Luteibacter rhizovicinus DSM 16549: one gene and its partner. The protein of the gene in region 1 interacts with the protein of each later gene in a pairwise test. Links are inferred from orthologs where the notes say so. Each region holds a gene or a part of one and is shown on either strand. Other genes may lie near its edges.

Evidence for each region.
Region 2: the proteins of BJI69_RS07065 (region 1) and kdsB interact in binary tests that used the Escherichia coli proteins (3 or more experiments, as listed by UniProt). The link is inferred for Luteibacter rhizovicinus DSM 16549 from one-to-one orthologs.

Annotation. Positions count from the first base shown.
Region 1 is NZ_CP017480.1:1,543,692-1,559,733, reverse strand. What follows is about bases 5,750-8,491. They hold BJI69_RS07065 (TetR/AcrR family transcriptional regulator), read left to right. Parts: upstream 5,750-6,687; coding sequence 6,688-7,296; downstream 7,297-8,491. Other genes in these bases: BJI69_RS07055 (YfhO family protein), read left to right, coding at 8,126-8,491; BJI69_RS07060 (type 1 glutamine amidotransferase domain-containing protein), read left to right, coding at 7,394-8,074; BJI69_RS07070 (NAD-dependent succinate-semialdehyde dehydrogenase), read left to right, coding at 5,750-6,627. Outside these bases: aldehyde oxidoreductase molybdenum-binding subunit PaoC, read left to right, coding at 1-951; BJI69_RS07090 (hypothetical protein), read left to right, coding at 1,176-1,805; BJI69_RS07085 (hypothetical protein), read right to left, coding at 2,682-3,176; BJI69_RS07080 (metalloregulator ArsR/SmtB family transcription factor), read left to right, coding at 3,368-3,688; BJI69_RS07075 (DUF2867 domain-containing protein), read left to right, coding at 3,717-5,141; more of BJI69_RS07070, read left to right, coding at 5,212-5,749; more of BJI69_RS07055, read left to right, coding at 8,492-10,333; BJI69_RS07050 (SDR family oxidoreductase), read left to right, coding at 10,460-11,194; BJI69_RS07045 (DUF1330 domain-containing protein), read left to right, coding at 11,234-11,521; BJI69_RS07040 (ATP-dependent Clp protease proteolytic subunit), read right to left, coding at 11,588-12,181; BJI69_RS07035 (RNA polymerase sigma factor), read left to right, coding at 12,238-13,017; BJI69_RS07030 (amidase), read left to right, coding at 13,138-14,547; BJI69_RS23140 (pentapeptide repeat-containing protein), read right to left, coding at 15,178-15,327; BJI69_RS07020 (LacI family DNA-binding transcriptional regulator), read right to left, coding at 15,396-16,042. UniProt on the Escherichia coli protein: Involved in response to both electrophiles and reactive chlorine species (RCS). Represses the transcription of the nemRA-gloA operon by binding to the NemR box.
Region 2 is NZ_CP017480.1:3,122,136-3,126,461, reverse strand. What follows is about bases 1,593-4,326. They hold kdsB (3-deoxy-manno-octulosonate cytidylyltransferase), read right to left. Parts: upstream 3,484-4,326; coding sequence 2,701-3,483; downstream 1,593-2,700. Other genes in these bases: aroA (3-phosphoshikimate 1-carboxyvinyltransferase), read right to left, coding at 3,542-4,326; uvrC (excinuclease ABC subunit UvrC), read right to left, coding at 1,593-2,481. Also shown: pgsA (CDP-diacylglycerol--glycerol-3-phosphate 3-phosphatidyltransferase), read right to left, coding at 26-640; more of uvrC, read right to left, coding at 658-1,592. UniProt on the Escherichia coli protein: Activates KDO (a required 8-carbon sugar) for incorporation into bacterial lipopolysaccharide in Gram-negative bacteria.

The DNA of each region.
Region 1 (16,042 bases):
CGTGTCGCTCGCCCTGCTTCCACGCGTGATGGCCGATGGCTGGTCGGTATGGGCGTCGCCGCGGCGTTTCGCAACAACCTGACCGCGAAGTCGGGTGCGCGCGTACGCCTGGACCGGGAAGGGCGTGTCACCGTGCAGACCGACATGACCGATATCGGCACGGGCAGCTACACCATCATTGCGCAGACCGCGGCGGAGATGCTCGGCCTTCCCATCGATCGCATCATCGTGCAGTTGGGTGATTCCAGTTTCCCTGTGTCGTCAGGTTCTGGCGGCCAATGGGGCGGCAATAGCTCCACGGCAGGTGTCTATGCGGCCTGCGTAAAGCTGCGCGATACGATCGCCCAGAAGCTCGGCATGAATCCGTCCGATACCGTCTTCGAAGCGGGCAACGTGCGATCCGGGCAGCGTTCGGAATCGCTCGCCAGCGTGGCCGCCGGCGGCGATATCGTGGTCGAGGACAGCATGGAATATGGCGACCTCAGCAAGCGATATCAGCAGTCGACCTTCGGTGCGCACTTCGTCGAAGTCGGTGTAGACGCCGCCACGGCCGAGATTCGTATCCGCCGCATGCTCGCGGTATGCGCCGCCGGCCGCATCCTCAACCCCAAGACGGCACGCAGTCAGGTGATCGGCGCCATGACCATGGGTGCTGGCGCCGCCTTGATGGAGGCGTTGGTGGTCGACAAGCGGCTCGGCTTCTTCGTCAATCACGACCTGGCCGGTTATGAAGTGCCCGTGCATGCGGATATCCCGCACCAGGAGGTCGTGTTCCTCGACGAAACCGATGCGATGTCTTCGCCGATGAAGGCGAAGGGCGTGGGCGAACTCGGTCTGTGCGGCGTGGCGGCGGCCATCGCCAACGCGGTGCACCACGCCACGGGCATACGGGTGCGCGATTACCCGGTCACCCTGGATAAGCTGTTGGGGAGCATGCCCTCGCTGGGCTGAAGGTGCCGTTCGGAAACTCGACGACTGTCATATCGGCCGATTTGCAGATCACCGCTGGCTCGACCGGCTGCGTTAACGAGGCCGGAGACCCGCGGCTCGGACTCCCTATCCAGAAGGCAACACCCGCAAAGCAGGCGGGACTGAGCTTTGGTATCAAGAAGATGCCTGTTACCTTCAATCACCTGCCGGAAGGCTATCAGTGTCCAACACGCTAGGATGTAGCGATGCTAAAGCAATCGATATGGTTTGCGGCACTCGCGCTCTGCGTCAACGCGGGCACATGCATGGCGAAAGGAAATCTCTGGGCGGCCGCGGGCCAGACCTTTCAGTTCTCCAACAATATCGGAGAGTGGAAGTCACCCGATGGGTCCGCGCAAATTCGCAGTGATGACACCGATGTCACGTTGAAACTCTACGGCTCTGTTCTTGACATTGCAGACATATATGGCAGTCCCTGGTTGTCCGAAGCGGTTTGGTCGGGAGAAGCCCGAGGCGTGTTCGTAAACGCCAGTGACGGCGGTACTGTTGGTACGTGGAGAACGCGCGCCTTCGTGGAAGCAGGGGGCCGCGTGCGCGAAATTGCCGTTCAAAAAGCGATCAGAACGGCGCACGCAATCACGTCAACGTGCACCTTGAATGTGGTATCCGTGGGCTGGATCGATTCCGGCGACGCGCTCTTAGTTATGGAGCAAGTGCCGAACTCATCTGGATGCTCACATATGAGTAAGGCGGTGTTCTTCGTTATCGACGTTAAGACCGGCAAGATTCGTGAGACTCTTACGCCAACAGAGGCCAAAGCGCGATACTCGGACGTGTTCGGTGCTCGGGTCGATGACACGCTCACGCTTCAATGAGTTATCTGGCTCAGCAGGTTCGAGCTAATAAGGCGACCAAGGCATTAAGTTTGATGGAATGAAGCGCGTCCGGCGGTCTTGAGTGAGACGCCAAGACATGGATCTGAGCACTGTTACCATGACGAACATGTAGCCAAGTGCTTAAAGTGGCATTGAAAGAAGCGGGTGCTGGGACAGAATCGTCTCAAGCTGTCGCTGTCCACGTGATCAGGAGCAGTGACCTCGTCGGGCCGTGCTGCGCGGTGAGCCCTTGATCCAGAGTTTACTAAGCCGGCAGTCGTCTCTAGTGCTCCTTCCGCTGTGCGAGTGGGCGCCGGACTCTATAGAGACACGGCTAATTGTCCAACTCATACTCGGTTCGCTTACCGACGCGTCTACGGTGTCAAAGCTGGAGCCGCGCGCGAGTGCGCATCGACGGATGAAAGCGGTGGGAACCTTGAGTAAGGCCGGCGCGCCGTCGAAACGAACGGCAAGGCGCGTGAGATCCCGGTTAGCAAACTGATTAAAACTAAGCACGCGCTCAAGTCGGACTGCAAGTACCTGAACATTGTGTCCGTTGCTTGGATCGATGCGGGAAACGAGCTCTTAGTCCTCGAGCAAGTCCCCAATTCATCCGGATGTTCGAGCATGAATAAGGCGGTGCGGAAGGAAGGGCACGCTATTCTGACGTCTTTGGAGCTCGCACAGCCGGCACCTTATCGAAAGAACCCAACAGGTGATTGCGGACTAGCGACTAGGTGCTCGCAGAGTTGTGCTGTGGCACGACAGCTTATCGACGAGCTACTGCTGACCGTGAACTTTAGGCGACGATACCGTGCGGTCGGATAGGAAAGCCAGCCACGGCGAGGAAGTCACCGCGAATGAAATGGTATGTGTTCATCGAGGCAGCAGCTGTCTGTCGGGCTCCGATACATCGCAAAGCTTGAATGGGTCCGTCATGAATTTATGATCTCGCCGATCCTGAAACTGGATGACATATGTCTTGGCATAATCCTCGGGCTTCAATTCGTAGAATGGGATCGCAAGTTCGGTGGCGTCACCGGGGCCGATCGACAACGCGTCTATCACCATGTTTCCGTGCCCAGTAGCACGATCCCAGTCTCTCGAACCATCTTCATTCAAAATCTGGAAACTGAGCCAGTTGAGCGAATACGGCGGTTGATGCTCACTCGAGTCGATCGACAGCTTGAGTTCCGCGCGACTGTCGTTTCGCACGGTGACGTGTACCTCAGTCGTGTGCGAGGTCGTTTTGCACTGCCCATCGGCGGTGTTCACCGCAAGGTGAACCCGAGCAGGGTCGATCGTCCCGCAACCAACGATAGCCACGACGGATGCTGCCGCTCCGACACGCATCATTCTACCGACGTCCATCGGTCCCTCCTAAACGACACCATTGCCCGTTGGCGATGAATAGGCCTTGCGACCAAGGATAACTCAGTCATCCGCACCGACCGCGACAGCGCAACGCAGTCTGGGCCAATTGGAAAGTCCGATCCCCGTGTTGACTTAGCCGGTCCGATGCGTTTAGATAGTTAGCAACTTCGCTAATTAACGAATTATCCATGGCCATCGACAAGGTCTTCGAAGCCCTCGCCTCCCGGCCACGCCGCGAGATCCTCGCCTATCTGTCCGCCACCGAGCTGACCGCCGGCGAGATCGCGAGTCGCTTCGACATGAGCGCACCGTCCATTTCGCGGCACCTTTCCGTGCTGGAGGGCGCGGGTCTGGTGTCCAGCGAGAAGCGCGGCCAGTTCGTGGTCTATCAGCTCAACCGGGACAGCCTGGTCAACACGCTCACCGGCTTCGCCTTCGAGATCTGCCCCGTGGGCAAGCCGCTCAAGCGCGAGTCGAAGAGGCTTTCCGCGAAGAAACAGCCGGGCTGACACCCGCCCCATCGGTAGAGGGATCGCCATGTCATCGCACGCCGAGTCCGTCGCATCGTTCCCCAGCATCAGCATCCCCTCCGTTGCCGGCGGACCGCCGGTCGAGGTGTCGCTCATCGCCCAGTTAGGGCATGGCGCCGGGAGCCAGCTGGTGGCCGCCTCGTCGTTACGCCAGCGGGCGCACGTGGCGTTCGTGGATGAGCTCGACGAGCCCTCGGCGAAACTGGCCGGCACCCACTTCGAACATGATGACCCCAGCTCGCTGTATACCTTCGCGGTCGGCTCTAAAGGACATCCGTTCCACCGCCATGCCGGGCATCGCATCTTCACGGCCGTGTCGGGAAGCAGCGGCGCTCTGCTGCGCTTCTGCACCGCCACGCCGGTACAGCTTGCCGACGACCCCGCGAACTTCCTGCGCGCCCTGCGCCACGTGGAGATCCCGCCGGATTCGCTGTTCACCGTCCGCTTCGGCGGGGGCACCTGGCACCAGTTCCAGCCGCTGCGCGCGGGCTCGGGTCATCCCGCGTTCTTCGCCCTGTCGTGCCATACGAACGAGCTGGGTGGCGAGCTCTCCGAGGAAGCACGTCGGGTGGTTCTCGACGACGGCGCGAGCATCCCCTCGCTGACCGAGTTGCTGCCAGAGGCCGTGCAGGCCCTGCTCGACGGCATGGCAACCGACCACATGCACGTACCGACGGCGTCGCTGTCGCTCGAGGCCGCGCCGGGATCGTTGCAGGTCACGCTGTGCGGCTTCGCGCGGCGCACGTTGGGCAAGGTTCGGGCGTTGATCGCCGGCTGGGGCCACGCCGGTGGTTTTCTCTCGCGCACCGAAGGTTGGCAGACGGTGGTGGAGCTCGACGCGCCGGATGCGGATTCGCTGTTGCGCGAACAGTTCGCCGGCGACTTCGACCACGAAGACAGCTTCCGGCTCGTGCTTGCGGAGTGCCAGCCTCGCCATGCGCGCGCGTCGGTACTGCTCGCCGACCTGCTCGACGCCTTCGTGCAGCACCCGCCAGGCAGCGTGTCGCGGCTGATGGCGTTTCGCAATCTGCTGGTCACGCCGCTGGGACTGCGCCGCTCGCCGCTCGCCTGCCCGGTATCGTCCTTGCTCGCGCCGCTCGACAAGCACGTCTTCGCGGGACGTTTCCCGGTGCTCGACCAGCGGATCGACGACGGCGACAGCTTCGCGCAGGTGATGCTCGGCGCGGACGACAAGCACCTGTCGTTTCGCTCGTGCGTGGCGCTGCGTGTCGTCGACGGTCGCGTCGACATCACGCTGGGAACCCGCGTGCGTTGCCGTAACGCGTTCGGCCACGTGTACCTGGGCTTGATCGACCGGGTGCATCGGCGCTACATCAGTCCACTGATGCTGCGCGCCGCGGCGATGCACGCCTTTGCCTTGCAGAACGAAGCGCAGCGCTTGGTCGGTGTCCGTGGGTACGTGGCGAGATAACGCCTTACCGCTCACATTCAGATCTCCATAATAGGTCTCGAAGCTGCTTCCCGCCCTCATGGAACCTGTCATGACCTCACCTTCGAATCATCCTGCGAATGCTTACGCCGACGGCGGTATCTCCCGCAATCCGGCGGACGACACGTTTATCGCGGCGTATCCCTACCAGACCGCCGATGACGTCGAGCGCATGCTCGACGAGAACGCGTCGGCATTTCGCCAGTGGCGCGCCACGCCGATGGCCGAGCGGGTGGCGGCCTACCATCGCCTGGCGTCCACGCTGCGGGACCGTTTGGAAACCCTCGCGCTGATCATCACTAGCGAGATGGGTAAACCACTCGTCGACTCCCGTGCCGAGGTTGAAAAATGCGCCGCCACGCTGGACTGGATCGCGGAGAACGGCCCGGGGATTCTCGCCGACGAACCGGTGCCGGTCGACGGGGACGATCAGGTGCATGTGTCATATCTTCCGATCGGCAGCATCCTCGGCGTGATGCCGTGGAACTTCCCCCTCTGGCAGGCGATTCGGGCCTCGGGGCCGATCATGCTCTCGGGCAACGGTTTCATCCTCAAGCATGCGCCGAACGTCATGGGTGCCGCCTACGCATTGCAACAGGCTTACGAGACCGCCGGTTTTCCGAAGGGTCTCTTCGTCAACCTGCATGCGGACAACGAGACGGTTGCACGCGTCATCGAGGACCCGCGGGTCGCTGCAGTCACGGTGACCGGAAGCATGCGCGCGGGTGCCGCCGTGGCCTCGACGGCAGCGAAGGTGCTCAAGAAGAGCTTGCTGGAACTAGGCGGCAGCGATCCGTTCATCGTGCTGGCCGATGCAAACATCGATCTTGCCGTGGAGACGGCGGTCCAGGCGCGTTTCCAGAACACGGGGCAGGTTTGCCTGGCCGCCAAGCGCTTCATTCTGGAAAAACCGATCGCTGCGGAATTCACCCGCAAGTTCGTCGAAGCGGTGAAAGCCCTGACGATGGGTGACCCCACCGACCCGTCGAACAAACTCGGTCCCATGGCCCGGACTGACCTGAGGGACGAGCTGCATAGCCAGGTCGAGCGGACCCTGGCGCAAGGTGCGTCCTTGCTTCTGGGCGGCAAGAAGGTCGAAGGCCCGGGTAATTTCTACGAGCCGACCGTGCTGGGTAACGTCGGTCCGGGCATGACGGCTTTCGACGAGGAAACCTTCGGCCCCGTCGCGGCGATGACCGTCGCTGACAACGTCGAACACGCCATCGAGCTGGCCAACACGAGCGACTACGGACTCAGCGGCAATCTGTGGACGGCCGACACGGCCCGCGCGCAGCGCATTGCGCGGCGCCTGGAGACGGGTGGTGTGTTCATCAATGGCTTCAGCGCCTCCAACGCCAGGATTCCCGTAGGTGGCGTGAAGAAGAGCGGCTACGGACGCGAGCTGTCGCACTTCGGGCTGCGCGAGTTCACCAACGCCCAGGCTGTCTGGACGAAGACAGTCGAGTGATTTACGGTCAGGATTAACGAGGAGTAGACGACCGGTCTAATTCTATGTATAGTCCGTCCCATGAGTCCCGCCACCGCCACCACCGAATCCTCCGACGTCCGCCAGAAAATCCTGGCGACGGGCCAGCGCATCATGGGCGGCAAGGGCTTCTCGGCGGTCGGGCTCAACGAGATCCTGGTCGCAGCGGGCGTGCCGAAGGGTTCGTTCTATCACTACTTCGGTTCCAAGGAAGCGTTCGGCGAGGCCATGCTCGAGGCGTATTTCGAGGATTACTTCGCCGATATGGACCGTGTGCTGCGGCAGGCAGGCGGCTCGGGTGCGCAACGTCTGGCGAACTACTTCCAGGCCTGGGAGGACAACCAGTCCTTCGAGAACTGCCAGGGCAAATGCCTTGCGGTGAAGCTTGGGGCCGAGGTCGCGGATCTGTCCGAGGCGATGCGCACGTCGATGAAGCGCGGTACCGCGGGGATCGTGGAGCGCATGTCGGTGGCTATCGAGGCGGGGGTGGCCGATGGGTCGCTGTCGATCGACCAGCCAGCGCCTGCGATCGCGCAGAGCCTGTATCAGTTGTGGCTCGGCGCAAGCGTCATGGTGAAGATCGTCCGCGATACCGAGCCGTTCCATAAAGCGATGATCACCACGCGAAACATGCTGCATATCCCGTCCTGAGGGGCGCCGCATCCGGCACTTCATCCGAAGTGCTTTTTTTCGGCCCATTCACTAGACGACCGGTCTACTTAACTCAACCGCAATCAAGGAAATCACCATGAAAGTTCTCATCGTTCTGACCTCCCATGACCAGCTCGGTAACACCGGCCGCAAGACCGGCTTCTGGCTCGAAGAGCTTGCCGCCCCGTATTACACGTTCAAGGACGCCGGCGTCGACGTGGTCCTCGCGTCACCCAAGGGTGGCCAGCCGCCACTGGATCCGAAGAGCAACGAGCCATCGTTCCAGACCGACCTCACCCGTCGCTTTGAAGCCGACGCCGCCGCCAACGCCCAGCTCGCCGCCACCGTCCGCCTCGACAGCGTTTCGCAGGCCGACTTCGACACCGTGTTCTATCCGGGTGGTCATGGCCCGCTGTGGGATCTCGCCGAGGACACGCACTCCATCGCCCTGATCGAGTCGTTCATCGAAGCAGGCAAGCCGGTGGCCCTGGTGTGTCATGCACCTGGCGTGCTTCGTCACGTCAAGGCATCCAACGGCAGACCACTGGTCGAAGGCAAGCAGGTCGCCGGTTTCACCAACAGCGAAGAGGAAGCCGTCGGCCTCACGAAGGTCGTCCCGTTTCTGGTCGAGGACGAGCTGAAGGCCAAGGGCGGCATCTATTCGAAGGGGCCGGACTGGGCCTCGTACGTGGTCACCGACGGGCTGTTGATTACCGGCCAGAACCCGGCCTCGTCATCGGAAGCGGCGACGATACTGATGAAGCGATTCGCCGCTTGATCTAGGTAATAATGCGCGTCGCGCGGATCTCGCTGCTTCGAAACGGACCTCATGCCATCACGCTCGTTCGCGCGCCTCGTCGGCGTGCTGGTCTTTGCCTGGGCCGCGCTGAACCTCCCGCTCCTGCTTGGCCTGCGCGTCCTTCCCGGGGACGCCATGAACGAGTTCTACCCGATGGTGTACTTCAACGTACACAGCCTTCGGACAGGTCTCGCCCCGTGGTGGAACCCGCTGATCTTCGGCGGCTATCCGCAGATCGCGGATCCGCAGGCGATGCTGTTCTCGCCCCTGCTCATGGCCTGGATGCTGCTGCGTGCGGACCCCGGTATGACGTGGTTCGTCTGGGCCACCCTGCTGCACGTATTGATGGGCGGCATCGCGTTTATGGCCCTCATGCGTCGCTTCAAGGCGACGGACGTCGGCGCCCTGCTGGGCGCCATCGTCTTCATGGCCGGTGGCGTCGCGGCTTCCCGTATTCAATACGTGCCGATCGTCCTCGCCTACAGCTTCCTTCCCGTCGCGCTGCTGGCGCTGCGCTGGTTCTTCGACGGGCCGACCCCGGGGCGCGGAATCATCGTGGGACTCGCCGCTGGCGCCATCCTCGTCGAGCCGGTGCAACTCACCTACCTCATCGGGCTGATGCTGGTTCCGTATGCCGTCTGTGTCGCGATGGGCCGCTGGTCATCCTTGACGCCGCGCCTGCGCTGGACGGTGGTCGGCGGCGGCGCCTTGGCTGGCATCGTCGCCCTGGCCATGGCGCTGCCCCAACTGCTACTCAGTTACGCCTTCGTCACCGTGTCCAATCGTCCGGTGCTCCCGCTCGAGGCGGCGACGTCGATGTCGGTCGACTGGCGGGCGTTGCTCACGCTGTTCCACCCGAACGCCTTGCAAAGCCTGCGCGGCAAATACACGGGTGCGGTGGACCCGATCGAAACCTTCCTCTACATCGGCGCGCTGCCCTCGCTGCTCCTGATCGTCGGACTGAAGAAGGCATGGGCCGTACCCGTGCAGCGACGCCACCTCATGTTTCTCGGCGTGGCCGCCGTCGCCGCGATCCTCTACATGCTCGGTGGCCACACGCCGGTTTACGGCTGGCTGTACCACGTGCTGCCGGGGATCAAGCAGTTCCGGCGTCCTTCGGATTCGGCGTACCTGTTGATCGTCGCGCTGGCGACAGCCGTCGCGTTCGGCGCGTCCCATATTGACCTGTCGGACCGCCGCCGATGGACGGGGATCCTCGCCGCCACCACGGCATGGCTGCTTCTCGCCAGCGCGGGGATGCGAGGGACCGGCGAAGGCTGGCAGGCCGCAAGCATCGTCGCGCCGATCACGGCGGCCGCGGTGCTTTGGTACGCGCGACGTTCACGGGATGCTGGCCGCCTGGCGCTCGCTCTCGTGTTGCTCGTGGTCGTCGACTACCGTTGCTTCAACCTCAACGGCGAATTCAATCAGCGTGGCGACAGCGGAAAGAAATTCCGCGAAAACCCGGCAGCGACGTTCATCGCGTCGCGCATCCGTGATACGCCTCAGGGCCAGCTGCTTCCGCGCATCGAAGCGGTCGGTCTTGGCTCGGGATGGAAGAATCTCGTCGTACTTCGCAATCTTCCCGCCGTAAATGGGTACGGCCCGCTGCGCTGGGTGCTTTTCGACCGGTGGTACGGTCCGTACTCGGATGGGGATGGTCCGCGCCCGACCACGCCCTACAATGCGGATCCGTCCAGCGCCCTGAACCGCCTGCTCGGCGTGGCCTACATCGTGCAGCCCGCAGGTAGCTCGTCCGCCGCAAGGATCTACGCGGACGACAAGACCGAGATCATCCAGCAGACCGCCTTGCCCCGCGTGCTTACGCCGAGCAAGGCGGTGGCACTTCTCGCGGGCGCCGTGCCGTCGGCCGTCGATTTTGCCTCCACCGACTTCGCCAGCACGCTCATCTTTACACCACGGGATCAGGCTGACGCCGACTTGCTTACTCACGATATGAGCGCCTGTACCGGAAAGCTCCAGGTGCAATCGTCGCAGTCGACCAATGTGCAGACCGACATCAAGACGTCGGGTGCAGCCTCCGGATGGCTCGTGGTATCGGAAGAGGATTTTCCAGGCTGGGTCGCCCGGGTCGATGGACAGGAGGTGCCCCATCACCGGGCGGACGGCATCGTCAGCGCGGTATGCGTGCCCGCGGGCGATCACACCGTCTCCTTCACGTACCAGCCGTGGCGGATGGTCAGCGAAGTGATAAGCCGCCCGTCTGCGTGGCAATAATCGGGATGCTGCCTCGCGTCGGGCAGTAAGCCGGCACTTTATTTTTCCGGGTCCACCCCGATGTCGACTCAGAGCGACCGCTGACCTGGCGGTTTCCTGTACCTAACTCTGGATCAAGGACACGAAATGAATGCTACCCAGAAAGTCGCGCTGGTCACGGGCGCAACCCGTGGCATCGGCGCCGAAACCGTTCGTCAGCTTGCCGAGCAGGGCGTGCTTACGCTTCTCGCCGGGCGCGATGCGGGCCGCGCCGAGGCGGCTGCAAAGAAACTGAAAGACGAGGGCCTGCCGGTCGAGTCCATCGTGCTCGATGTGACGAATGCCGAGAGCATCCAGAAGGCTGTCGCCGATGTGACGTCGCGTTTTGGCCGGCTCGACATCCTCGTCAATAACGCGGGCATCCTGCTCGACTCGATGGACAAGGCACCGTCCGAACAAAGCATCAAGGTTTGGCGCGAGACGTTCGACACCAATGTTTTCGCCGTCGTGGAAGTCACCCAGGCGTTCCTTCCGCTGATCAAGGCCGCACCAGCCGGCCGCATCGTCAACGTGTCCAGCCTGCTGGGTTCGGTCACGAATCACCTGGATCCGGAATCGAAGATCTATCACTTCAAGGTTCCGGCCTACAACGTCTCGAAGAGCGCCGTGAACGCCTGGACGGTGCAGCTGGCTTACGAGCTCCGCGACACGAAGGTCAAGGTCAACGCCGTGCACCCCGGCTACGTCAAGACCGACATGAACGGTGGCGAGGGCGAGATCGACGTACCGACCGGTGCGAAGAGCAGCGTCGGCATGGCCTTGCTCGGTGCCGACGGCCCCACGGGAAGTTTCACCTATCTCGGCGATACGATCGCCTGGTAAGGGTGGTCCCTCTTCATCACAGATCGAGGCATCGACATCATGACGACCTATGTCGTGTTCACGCGGGAGCGCACTACCGACCCGGAGGAAATGGCGGTGTATGCCGAGAAGGCGAAGCCTGCCGGCGCGGGTCACCCCATAACGCGACTCGCCTTTTACGGCGATATCCAGACGTTGGAAGGTAGCGCGATCGAGGGCTCGGTGATTCTGAGCTTTCCCAGCAAGGAAGAGGCCCTGGCCTGGTACAACAGCCCCGCCTATACCGAAGCGAAGGAGCATCGGTTGAAGGGGTCGGAGTATCGGGTGTTCATGATCGAAGGGGTCTAAGGCGCCGCTTCGATTCGACAGCCTCACAATGAAGTCGCTGCCGATTCGGGCAGCGGCTTCTGGCGATCAGCGCCCCGGAATCTCGTCGCGACGGACGATGATCCTTGAGACCAGGCCGTACTCCACGGCCTCTTCTGCCGACATCCACTTGTCGCGCTCGATATCCTCACGCACACGTTCGATCGGCTGGCCACTCTCACGTGCAATGACGGCCGCGATACGCTCGCGTGCCTTCAGGATCTCCTTTGCCTGGATGGCGATATCGCTCGCCGCGCCGCCCGCACCACCACTGGGCTGATGAATCAGGAAGCGGGTCTGCGGCAGGCAGAACCGACGTTCGCGCGGCGCACCGAGATACAGGTGATTGGCAGCGCTGCCGACCCAGCCGGTGCCGATCATGTTCACGGGCGAGGAGATGAAGCGCACCGCGTCATGGATCACGTCACCCGATTCGAGGTGACCGCCGGGCGATGACACGATCATGTCGATCGGCTCGTGCGATTCGGCATCGAGGGCGAGCAGGCGGCGCACCGTTTCCGAAGCCATCGCATCGGTGACCGTACCAAAGACCATCACGGTGCGGGCGCGGAAGGTTTTCTCTTCCAGAAACGCGCTGTTGTGCGCAGGGCGCGGGGCGCTTTCCTTCTCATTGGTAAACATTGGGGCTCACTCCAGTGTGGTAGGTTCATTTCCTATACGAACGAGCCGCCATAAACGTGACATCCCCTGCACAGGAACATCCTCTCGCCGTTGACGGCACTCTTCGCCGGCGTCTGATCGGACTGGCCGGGCATTGGCTTGGTGACGGCAGCGCGGCTGAAGATGCCCTCCACGACGTTTACCTGCGTACCGCGGATCGCGTCTTACCCGACTCGGCCTCCGGCCGGGAAGCCTGGCTCGTCACGGTGCTCCGCCATCTGTGCTTCGATCAGTTGCGTCGTCAGGCGCGCTACCAGGCCGTGCTGACACGGGTGGCGGGCGATGGCGCCCTGGCATGGGGCGGTGACCAGCCGGACTATCTGGCGGTCCAGGCCCAGCGCGTGGACGAAGCCTTGCTCACCCTGGTGCATCACCTGCCGGCCGACGATGTCGCGGCATGGCTGCTTTACGAGCTTTTCGGTTTCAGCCATGCGGAGCTTGGCGCCCTCGCAGGATGCAGCGAGCTTGCATCGCGTCAACGGCTTCATCGCATGGCTGGCCGCCTCGATCGCGCCGTTCCGCCGGATAGTCTCGACGATGAGGACCGGGCTGCGTTATTCGCCCTGTGTCAGCAGGCGGTCATCAGGCACGAGACGGCCGCACTGGCGACCCTGGTGCGGACCGCCGCGCCACAGTCGATGGCTGCCATGGGAAGGGCCACGGATCGCGGCTTCGGAGCGACGGTCCCGACCACTGCATGGGTGCAGGTTGGCGACCAGATGGCCCTGCGCATCCAGGCGGGCGATGGCCCGGCCACGTGGATACCGCTCGGCGAGGCCAGCGTCGAACTCGTCTGAGTGGCAAGGACCCTTGAGAATCCGCCGATGTACCAATTACCTGTCAACTGACAGGTAGGGGTTGACGACGCCAAGACTTCAGCGCAGTATCTACCTAACACTTGACAGGTAGATACCGACATGACCTCTGAAATCACCCGTTTCGACGCCACCGCACTGGCCGCCCTGATCCGCCGCCGCGAACTCTCCCCCGTCGAAGTCATGCAAGCGCACCTCGACCGGATCGAAGCCACCAACCCGAGGGTCAACGCCATCGTCTCCCTCGCGGACGACGCGCTCGATGCCGCCAAAGCCGCCGAGCGCGAGGTCATGGCCGGCGCTGACCTCGCTCCGCTTCACGGTGTTCCATTCACCGCCAAGGATTCCATCGATACCGCCGGCGTGCTGACCCAGCGAGGCTCACCGATCTTCAAGGGACGCATCCCGGAGGCTGACGCCACGAGCGTCGCCCGCCTGAAGGACGCCGGGGCGATCCTGCTGGCGAAGACGAATCTTCCCGAGTTCTCTTACTGGATCGAGAGCGACAACCTGCTTACCGGTCGTACGAACAACCCATGGAACCTCGAGCGCACGCCCGGTGGATCCAGTGGTGGCGAGTCCGCCGCGATCGCGGCAGGCATGTCGCCGCTGGGCCTGGGTACGGACCTGGCCATTTCCATTCGCGGACCGGCGGCACAAACCGGCATCACCTCGCTCAAGCCGACCCACGGTCGTATCCCGATGACGGGCATCTGGCCGCGTGCGCCACGCCGCTTCTGGCATGTCGGCCCCATGGCGCACAGCGTCCGCGATATCGCGCTGGCGTATTCGCTGATGGTCGGTCCCGACGGCTCGGATGCATTTGCGACGAGCACGATCGCCTTCGACAACGGTGTCGGTACCTCGCCTGCCGGTCCATTACGCGTGGGTTGGCTGGTCGAACCGGGCTTCGGGCCGATCGATCCCGAAGTAACGGCGACGGTTCGCGCCGCTGCGGAGGCGCTGCATGGCACGGGCGTCATCGTCGAAGAGGTGCGTATCCCGGCTCTCGAGAGGGACTTCGCGCTCGATGTGTTCAGCCGCCTCCACGTCATGGAAATGAAGCCAGCCTTCGAGGAAGCGACAGCCGGCCGGCGCGACGACGAGCTCTACCTGATGGCGAAGACCATGCTGGCCTTGCCGGATACGTCGATGAAGGATTTCATCGATGCCGAACAGGCTGCCGACCGCCTGCGAGACGGTTTTGCCGAGTACTTCCAGCGTTACGACGCCTTGCTTACACCCGTCCAGCCGCTGCCGGCGCAGAAGCACGGCATCCCCGAGTTCAGCATCAACGGCCAGACCGTGGACGCCACGTATCTGATGGGCTCGACCGTCCCGCTCAACATAACGGGACTTCCCGGCCTGACGTTACGGTTCGGTACCAGCCACGACGGCATGCCGATCGGCATCCAGCTGGTCGCCAAGTGGCAGGCCGAGTCGACCCTGCTGTATCTGGCCTCCCTCCTGGAATCGGTCAGCCCGGTTCGTGACCTGCATCCGTCCCTCTGAAGACGCCATACGCTACCTGTCGATTGGCAGGTAGCGCCGGAGTACTTACAATGCCCCGTAGCTCGTTTCATTCCGAAACGGCGGCGAGGCCATGGCAATGAGTGCGAATGCGAAGGAAGCGATCCTCGAGGCGGCCCGTCTCGCCGCGCAATTGCACGGCTACGGTGGCCTGAATTTCCGCGACCTTGCGGCCGACGTAGGTATCAAGGGCGCCAGTATTTACTACCACTTCGCGAGCAAGGCCGATCTCGGTGCCGCCGTCGCACGACGTTACTGGGAAGACACGGCGGCAGGCCTGGACGCCATGCTTGCTGAAGCCGGTGACCCGCTTGTCGCGCTCGACCGCTATCCGGATATGTTCCGCACGACACTGCACAGTGACAATCGCCTGTGCCTCGCCAGTTTCCTGGCCGCCGAAGTCGAAGATCTACCGTCGGTAGTGAAGACGGAAGTCCTCTCCTTTGCTGACATCAACATCGCCTGGCTGAGCAAGGTGTTGAAAGCGGCAAACATCGCCGTACCCGAAGGTGCCGATCAACGCGCTCGTGCGATCTACACCGCCATCGCGGGTGCACAACTCATCGCGCGCAGCCGGACGGACATGTCGCTTTATGACTCCGTGGTCGACAGCTACCGGGCGGCCGGGCTGCTGCCGCAGGTGGCGAAGCCAGCGAAAGCGACACCGATCAAAGCGGCACCAATCAAAGCGGCACCAATCAAAGCGGCACCAATCAAAGCGGCACCAATCAAAGCGGCACCAATCAAAGCCGCACCAATCAAAGCCGCACCGATGAAAGCAGCGCCGATGAAAGCAGCGCCGAAAAAAACACCGGCGCAGAAGAAAGCCGTTAAGGCGTGACCGCAACGTCGCGTGGCCGCGTCGTTCCCCGCAACACCAGCCGCGGCGGAATGACGATCGGCCGGCTCGGCGCCGCCTCGGCGAGAAGGGTCACGCTACCCAGGGCAAGCGCATCCATATCCTGATGAAACGTCGTCAGGTCAGGCCCGCGCCACCCGGCCATGGGGATATCGTCGAAGCCGACGACCTGGATATCGCCAGGAACGGATAAGCCGAACTCGATGCGAATCGCGTCCAGCGCGCCAATGGCAACCAGGTCGTTCACGCAAAAGATGCCATCCGGACGACTCCCGGACGACAGCAGTTCGAGAGCCGCCGCATACCCTTCCTCGTAGCTGAAGCCCGCAACGACGTGCTGCGGCGGGGCCACTTGCCTATCGTTGATCCGCTTGAGGAAGCCACGCTGGCGCTCGGTCTGTGCGGTACTTTCGCGACCGGCGAGATACGCCAGGGTGCGGCAACCACCATCGATGAGGAGATCCGCCGCCAGGGCGCCCGCGGAGCGATTGTCGGTGGACACCGTGCGCAGGTTGCCGAACTTCTTCGAGTTCACCGCGACGATAGGGATGCCTGCGCCTTCCAGCTTCCGCGCCACGCGCGTCGAGCGAATGGCCAGGGCGCTGATCACCCCGTCGA
Region 2 (4,326 bases), 1.6 Mb from region 1 along the record:
TATTCTAAATCAGATCGGAAATGTGTCAACCACTTTGCACCGACTTTTTTTCACTTTTTTTCACGTCGTCTGAATCCCCGCGCAAACTGGGCCATGCAGCCCTCAGGTAGTCCAGACCCGACCATATGGTCAGGATGCCGGCGAGGACCAGGAGCGCCTCGCCGATGTTGTACGACGCCAGGGACTCGGTGTCGTGCTGAACCAACAGCACGACCAGCGCGACCATCTGCGCCAGGGTCTTCAGCTTGCCGAGAAAGGCCACCTTCACTTTCGAGCGTGCGCCGATCTGCGCCATCCACTCGCGCAGCGCGCTGACGCTGATCTCACGGCCCACGATCACCGAGGCGGTCACGGCCAGGAGCACGCCCTGCCAGCCGCCTGGATGGGACTGGACCAGCAGGAACAGGGTCACCGCCACCATGAGCTTGTCGGCCACGGGGTCGAGAAACGCGCCAAAGGCCGAGGTGAGATTCATCCGGCGGGCCAGGTAGCCGTCGAGCCAGTCCGTAAATCCGGCAATCACGAAGACCGCGGCCGCCCCGAGATTGGACCAGCGGAACGGCAGGTAAAAGACGACGACCATGACCGGGAGCAGGAGCACGCGGAAGAGGGTCAGCCAGGTAGGCAGGTTGATTCGCATAGTCGGTCGCATGCAACTTAGGGATGAAGCATGGCATAGATGCGTTCGGCGAGACCGCGATCAATCCCCTTCACACTCATCAATTCTTCGACACCGGCCGCTTCGACGCCGGCCAGACCGCCAAACGCCTTCAGCAGCGCGGCGCGGCGACGTGCGCCCACACCGGCCACGTCTTCCAGCGTACTCCGCTCTCGTGCCGCCTCACGGCGCCGGCGGTGTCCGCTGATGGCGAAACGGTGCGCTTCGTCACGAACCGCGGCGACCAGGTGCAAGGCAGGTGAGGATGTGCCGGGATGCAGGGTCTTTCCCGTCTCCGCCAGCACGAGCGTCTCCTCACCCGCGCGACGTCCGGGCCCTTTCGCCACGCCGACCACGCGGATGCCTTCGACACCCAGCTCGCGGAGCACGTCCACGGCCTGCCCCACCTGCCCCGTACCGCCATCGATCAGCAGGATGTCCGGCTTTGCGCCACCCTCCACCACTTTCTTGAAGCGGCGCGTGAGTGCCTGGTGCATGGCGGCATAGTCATCGCCGGGCGTGATGCCCGCGATGTTGAAACGACGGTAGTGCGATTTCTCCGGCCCTTCGGGACCGAACACCACGCAGGAGGCCACGGTGGCCTCACCGCGCGTATGACTGATATCGAAGCACTCGATGCGTCGCGGCGGTGCCTCGAGTTCGAGCACCTTCTGCAGATCGTCGAAGCGCGCCAGCAGCGTATGCCGGCTGGCAAGGCGTGAGGTGAGCGCCGCGCTGGCATTGCGCTGGGCCATCTCGAGGAAGCGCGCTCGCTCGCCGCGCACGCTGGGTTTCAGCGAGACGACGTACCCGGCGTGATCGGAAAGGACCTGGGCGAGTACGTCGATGTCTTCCACCGTGTCGCTCAGCACCAGTTCGCGGGGCACCTGGCGCTCCAGGTAGTACTGCGCGATGAACTGCGCCAGTACATCGCCGACGGAGGCATCGATCGGCAGGCGAGGGAAGAAGTCGCGCGAGCCCAGGCTCACGCCGTTGCGGAAGAACAACACGCTCACACAGGCCATGCCGCCCTCCAGGCAGCAGGCGATCACGTCCATGTCGGCGCTGGCGCCCTGGACGAAATGCTGGGCCTGCAGCTTGCGCAGCGCCGAGACCTGGTCGCGTAGCGCCGCGGCACGCTCGAAGTTCAGCGCCATGCTGGCCTGGTCCATGGCGACCGCCAGCTCGTCGATCACCGCACTGCTGCGGCCCTCGAGGAACATCTCGGCATGGCGCACGTCGTTCTGGTAATCGGGCACGTCGATCAGCCGCACGCAGGGCGCGCTGCAGCGACCGATCTGGTGCTGCAGGCAGGGACGCGAACGATTGCGGAAGTAGCTGTCCTCGCACTGACGCACCTTGAACAGCTTCTGCATCAGGCCAAGGCTCTCGCGTACCGCGAAGGTGCTCGGATACGGCCCGAAATAGCGCCCTGGCCCCGTCTTCGCACCGCGATGGAAGCCGAGGCGTGGGTAGTCCTCGCCTCCCGAGAGATAGATGTACGGGTAGCTCTTATCGTCGCGCAGCACGATGTTGTAGCGCGGCTTGAGCGATTTGATCAGCTGGGATTCGAGCAGCAACGCCTCGCCCGCGGTACGCGTCAGGGTGACTTCCGCCCGTGCGATCTGCGACACCATCGAGGCGATACGCGGATCCATCGGTGGCTTGAGGAAGTAGTTGCTGACGCGCTTCTTGAGATTCGCCGCCTTACCGACGTACAGCAGCTCGTCTTCCGTATCGAAATAGCGGTAGACGCCAGGCGAGGTGGTGAGGTGTCGGACGAAGGCCTTGCCGTCGAACGGATGCGACTCGGTGTGCTCCATGCCTGGCATTTTAGCGTGTCGGCGAAGGCCAGACGCAAAAACGCCGGCATGGGGTGGAGTCCATGCCGGCGCCGACCTTCCGTGGGCTGTCGCCTTCCTTGGGGATGACAGTGGCGACGGGGATAGATTAAGGGCTTGCCCGCAGCCACGCCCTCGGCGCGGGTCGATGGGGAGCGTCGGGCGAGCCCTCGCTCAGCTGTAGGCCAATTCCGACCCGGCTCAACGGCCGCCGGAGGCCAGCCAGCGCTCTGCCCGCACCAGGTCCTCGGCCGTATCGATGCCCGGCGGAAACGGTTCCGGGGTCAGCTGGACCGAAATGGCGTAGCCATGTTCCAGGGCGCGCAGCTGTTCGAGCGATTCCGCACGCTCCAGGGGCGTTCTCGGCAGCGCCGCCAGCCGGCGCAGGAAGCCCGCACGATAGGCATAGATGCCGATATGCCGCAGAAAGGGCACGTCAGCGGGAAGACTGTCCCGGCTCTGGGCGAAGGGATCGCGTGCCCAGGGCGCCGGCGACCGGGTGAAATACAGCGCGCGACCATTGCTGGCCCGGACCACCTTGACGATGTTCGGATCGAAGAATTCGTCGGCATGGGTGATCGGCGTGGCCAGCGTGGCCATGGGCGCGTCGTCGCCCGCCAGGGTCGCGACCACGGCGCGGATGCCCGCGGCCGGGGCGAAGGGCTCGTCACCCTGAAGGTTGACCACGATGGTGTCTTCGGGCCAGCCGAAATTGCTGGCGGTCTCGGCGATACGGTCACTGCCCGAGGCGTGATCCTCACGCGTCATGCAGACCAGGATGTCACCGCAGCCGCGCAACTCCCGCGCCACACGATCGTCGTCCGTCGCCACCACCACCTGCGCGGCACCGGCGAGCCCTGCCCGCTCGGCGACGCGACGGATCATCGACTCGCCATCGATCTTCAGCAGGGGCTTGCCCGGCAAGCGGGTCGAGCCGAAGCGCGCGGGCACCACGACGACGAACGGTGGGATCTTGGGGGCCATGACGACATCCGTAACAGGAAGGCAAAGCCTAACGCCTTCCCGTGACGGGGGCCATGTATCAGCCTGCCCTTTCCAGTTGGAAACCCACGCCGTTTGCCAGCTCCATAAAGCCCGGGAACGAGGTGGCGACGTTGGCGCAGTCGCCGATGGTGATCGGTGCCGAGGCCACGAGGCCGGCGATGGCGAAGCTCATGGCGATGCGGTGATCGCCATGGCTGTCGATCGTGCCACCACCGATCGCACCGCCCTGGATCATGGCGCCATCCGGCAGTTCGTCGATCTTCACGCCACAGGCCTGCAGACCCGCGGCCATGCTGGCGATCCGATCCGATTCCTTCACGCGCAGTTCGGCGGCGCCACGAATGGTGGTCAGACCATCGGCCACCGCGGCGGCGACGAACAGCGCGGGGAACTCGTCGATCATGTCCGGCACGATATCCAGCGGCAGCGCCACGCCATGCAGTCGACGGTACCGGACGATGAGATCGCCGATGTCTTCACCGCCGCTGCTGCGCTCGTTTTCCACCGAGATGTCGGCGCCCATCAGCTCGAGCGCGGCCAGCAGGCCGGTGCGACGCGGATTGAGGCCCACGCCTTTCAGGTGAAGCTCCGACCCGGGCACGATGCATGCAGCCACGATGAAGAAAGCCGCCGAGGAGATGTCCGCCGGCACGTCCACGTCGACGGCGTGCAAGGTGTGCCCGCCCTCGACCGTGGCCTTGCCTGGGGAATACTCGATCGGCCAGCCGAAGGCCTTGAGCATGCTTTCGGTGTAGTCGCGCGTCGGGTGCGGCTCGATGACTTCCGTCTTGCCCTCGGCGTACAGGCCGGCCAGCAACAGTG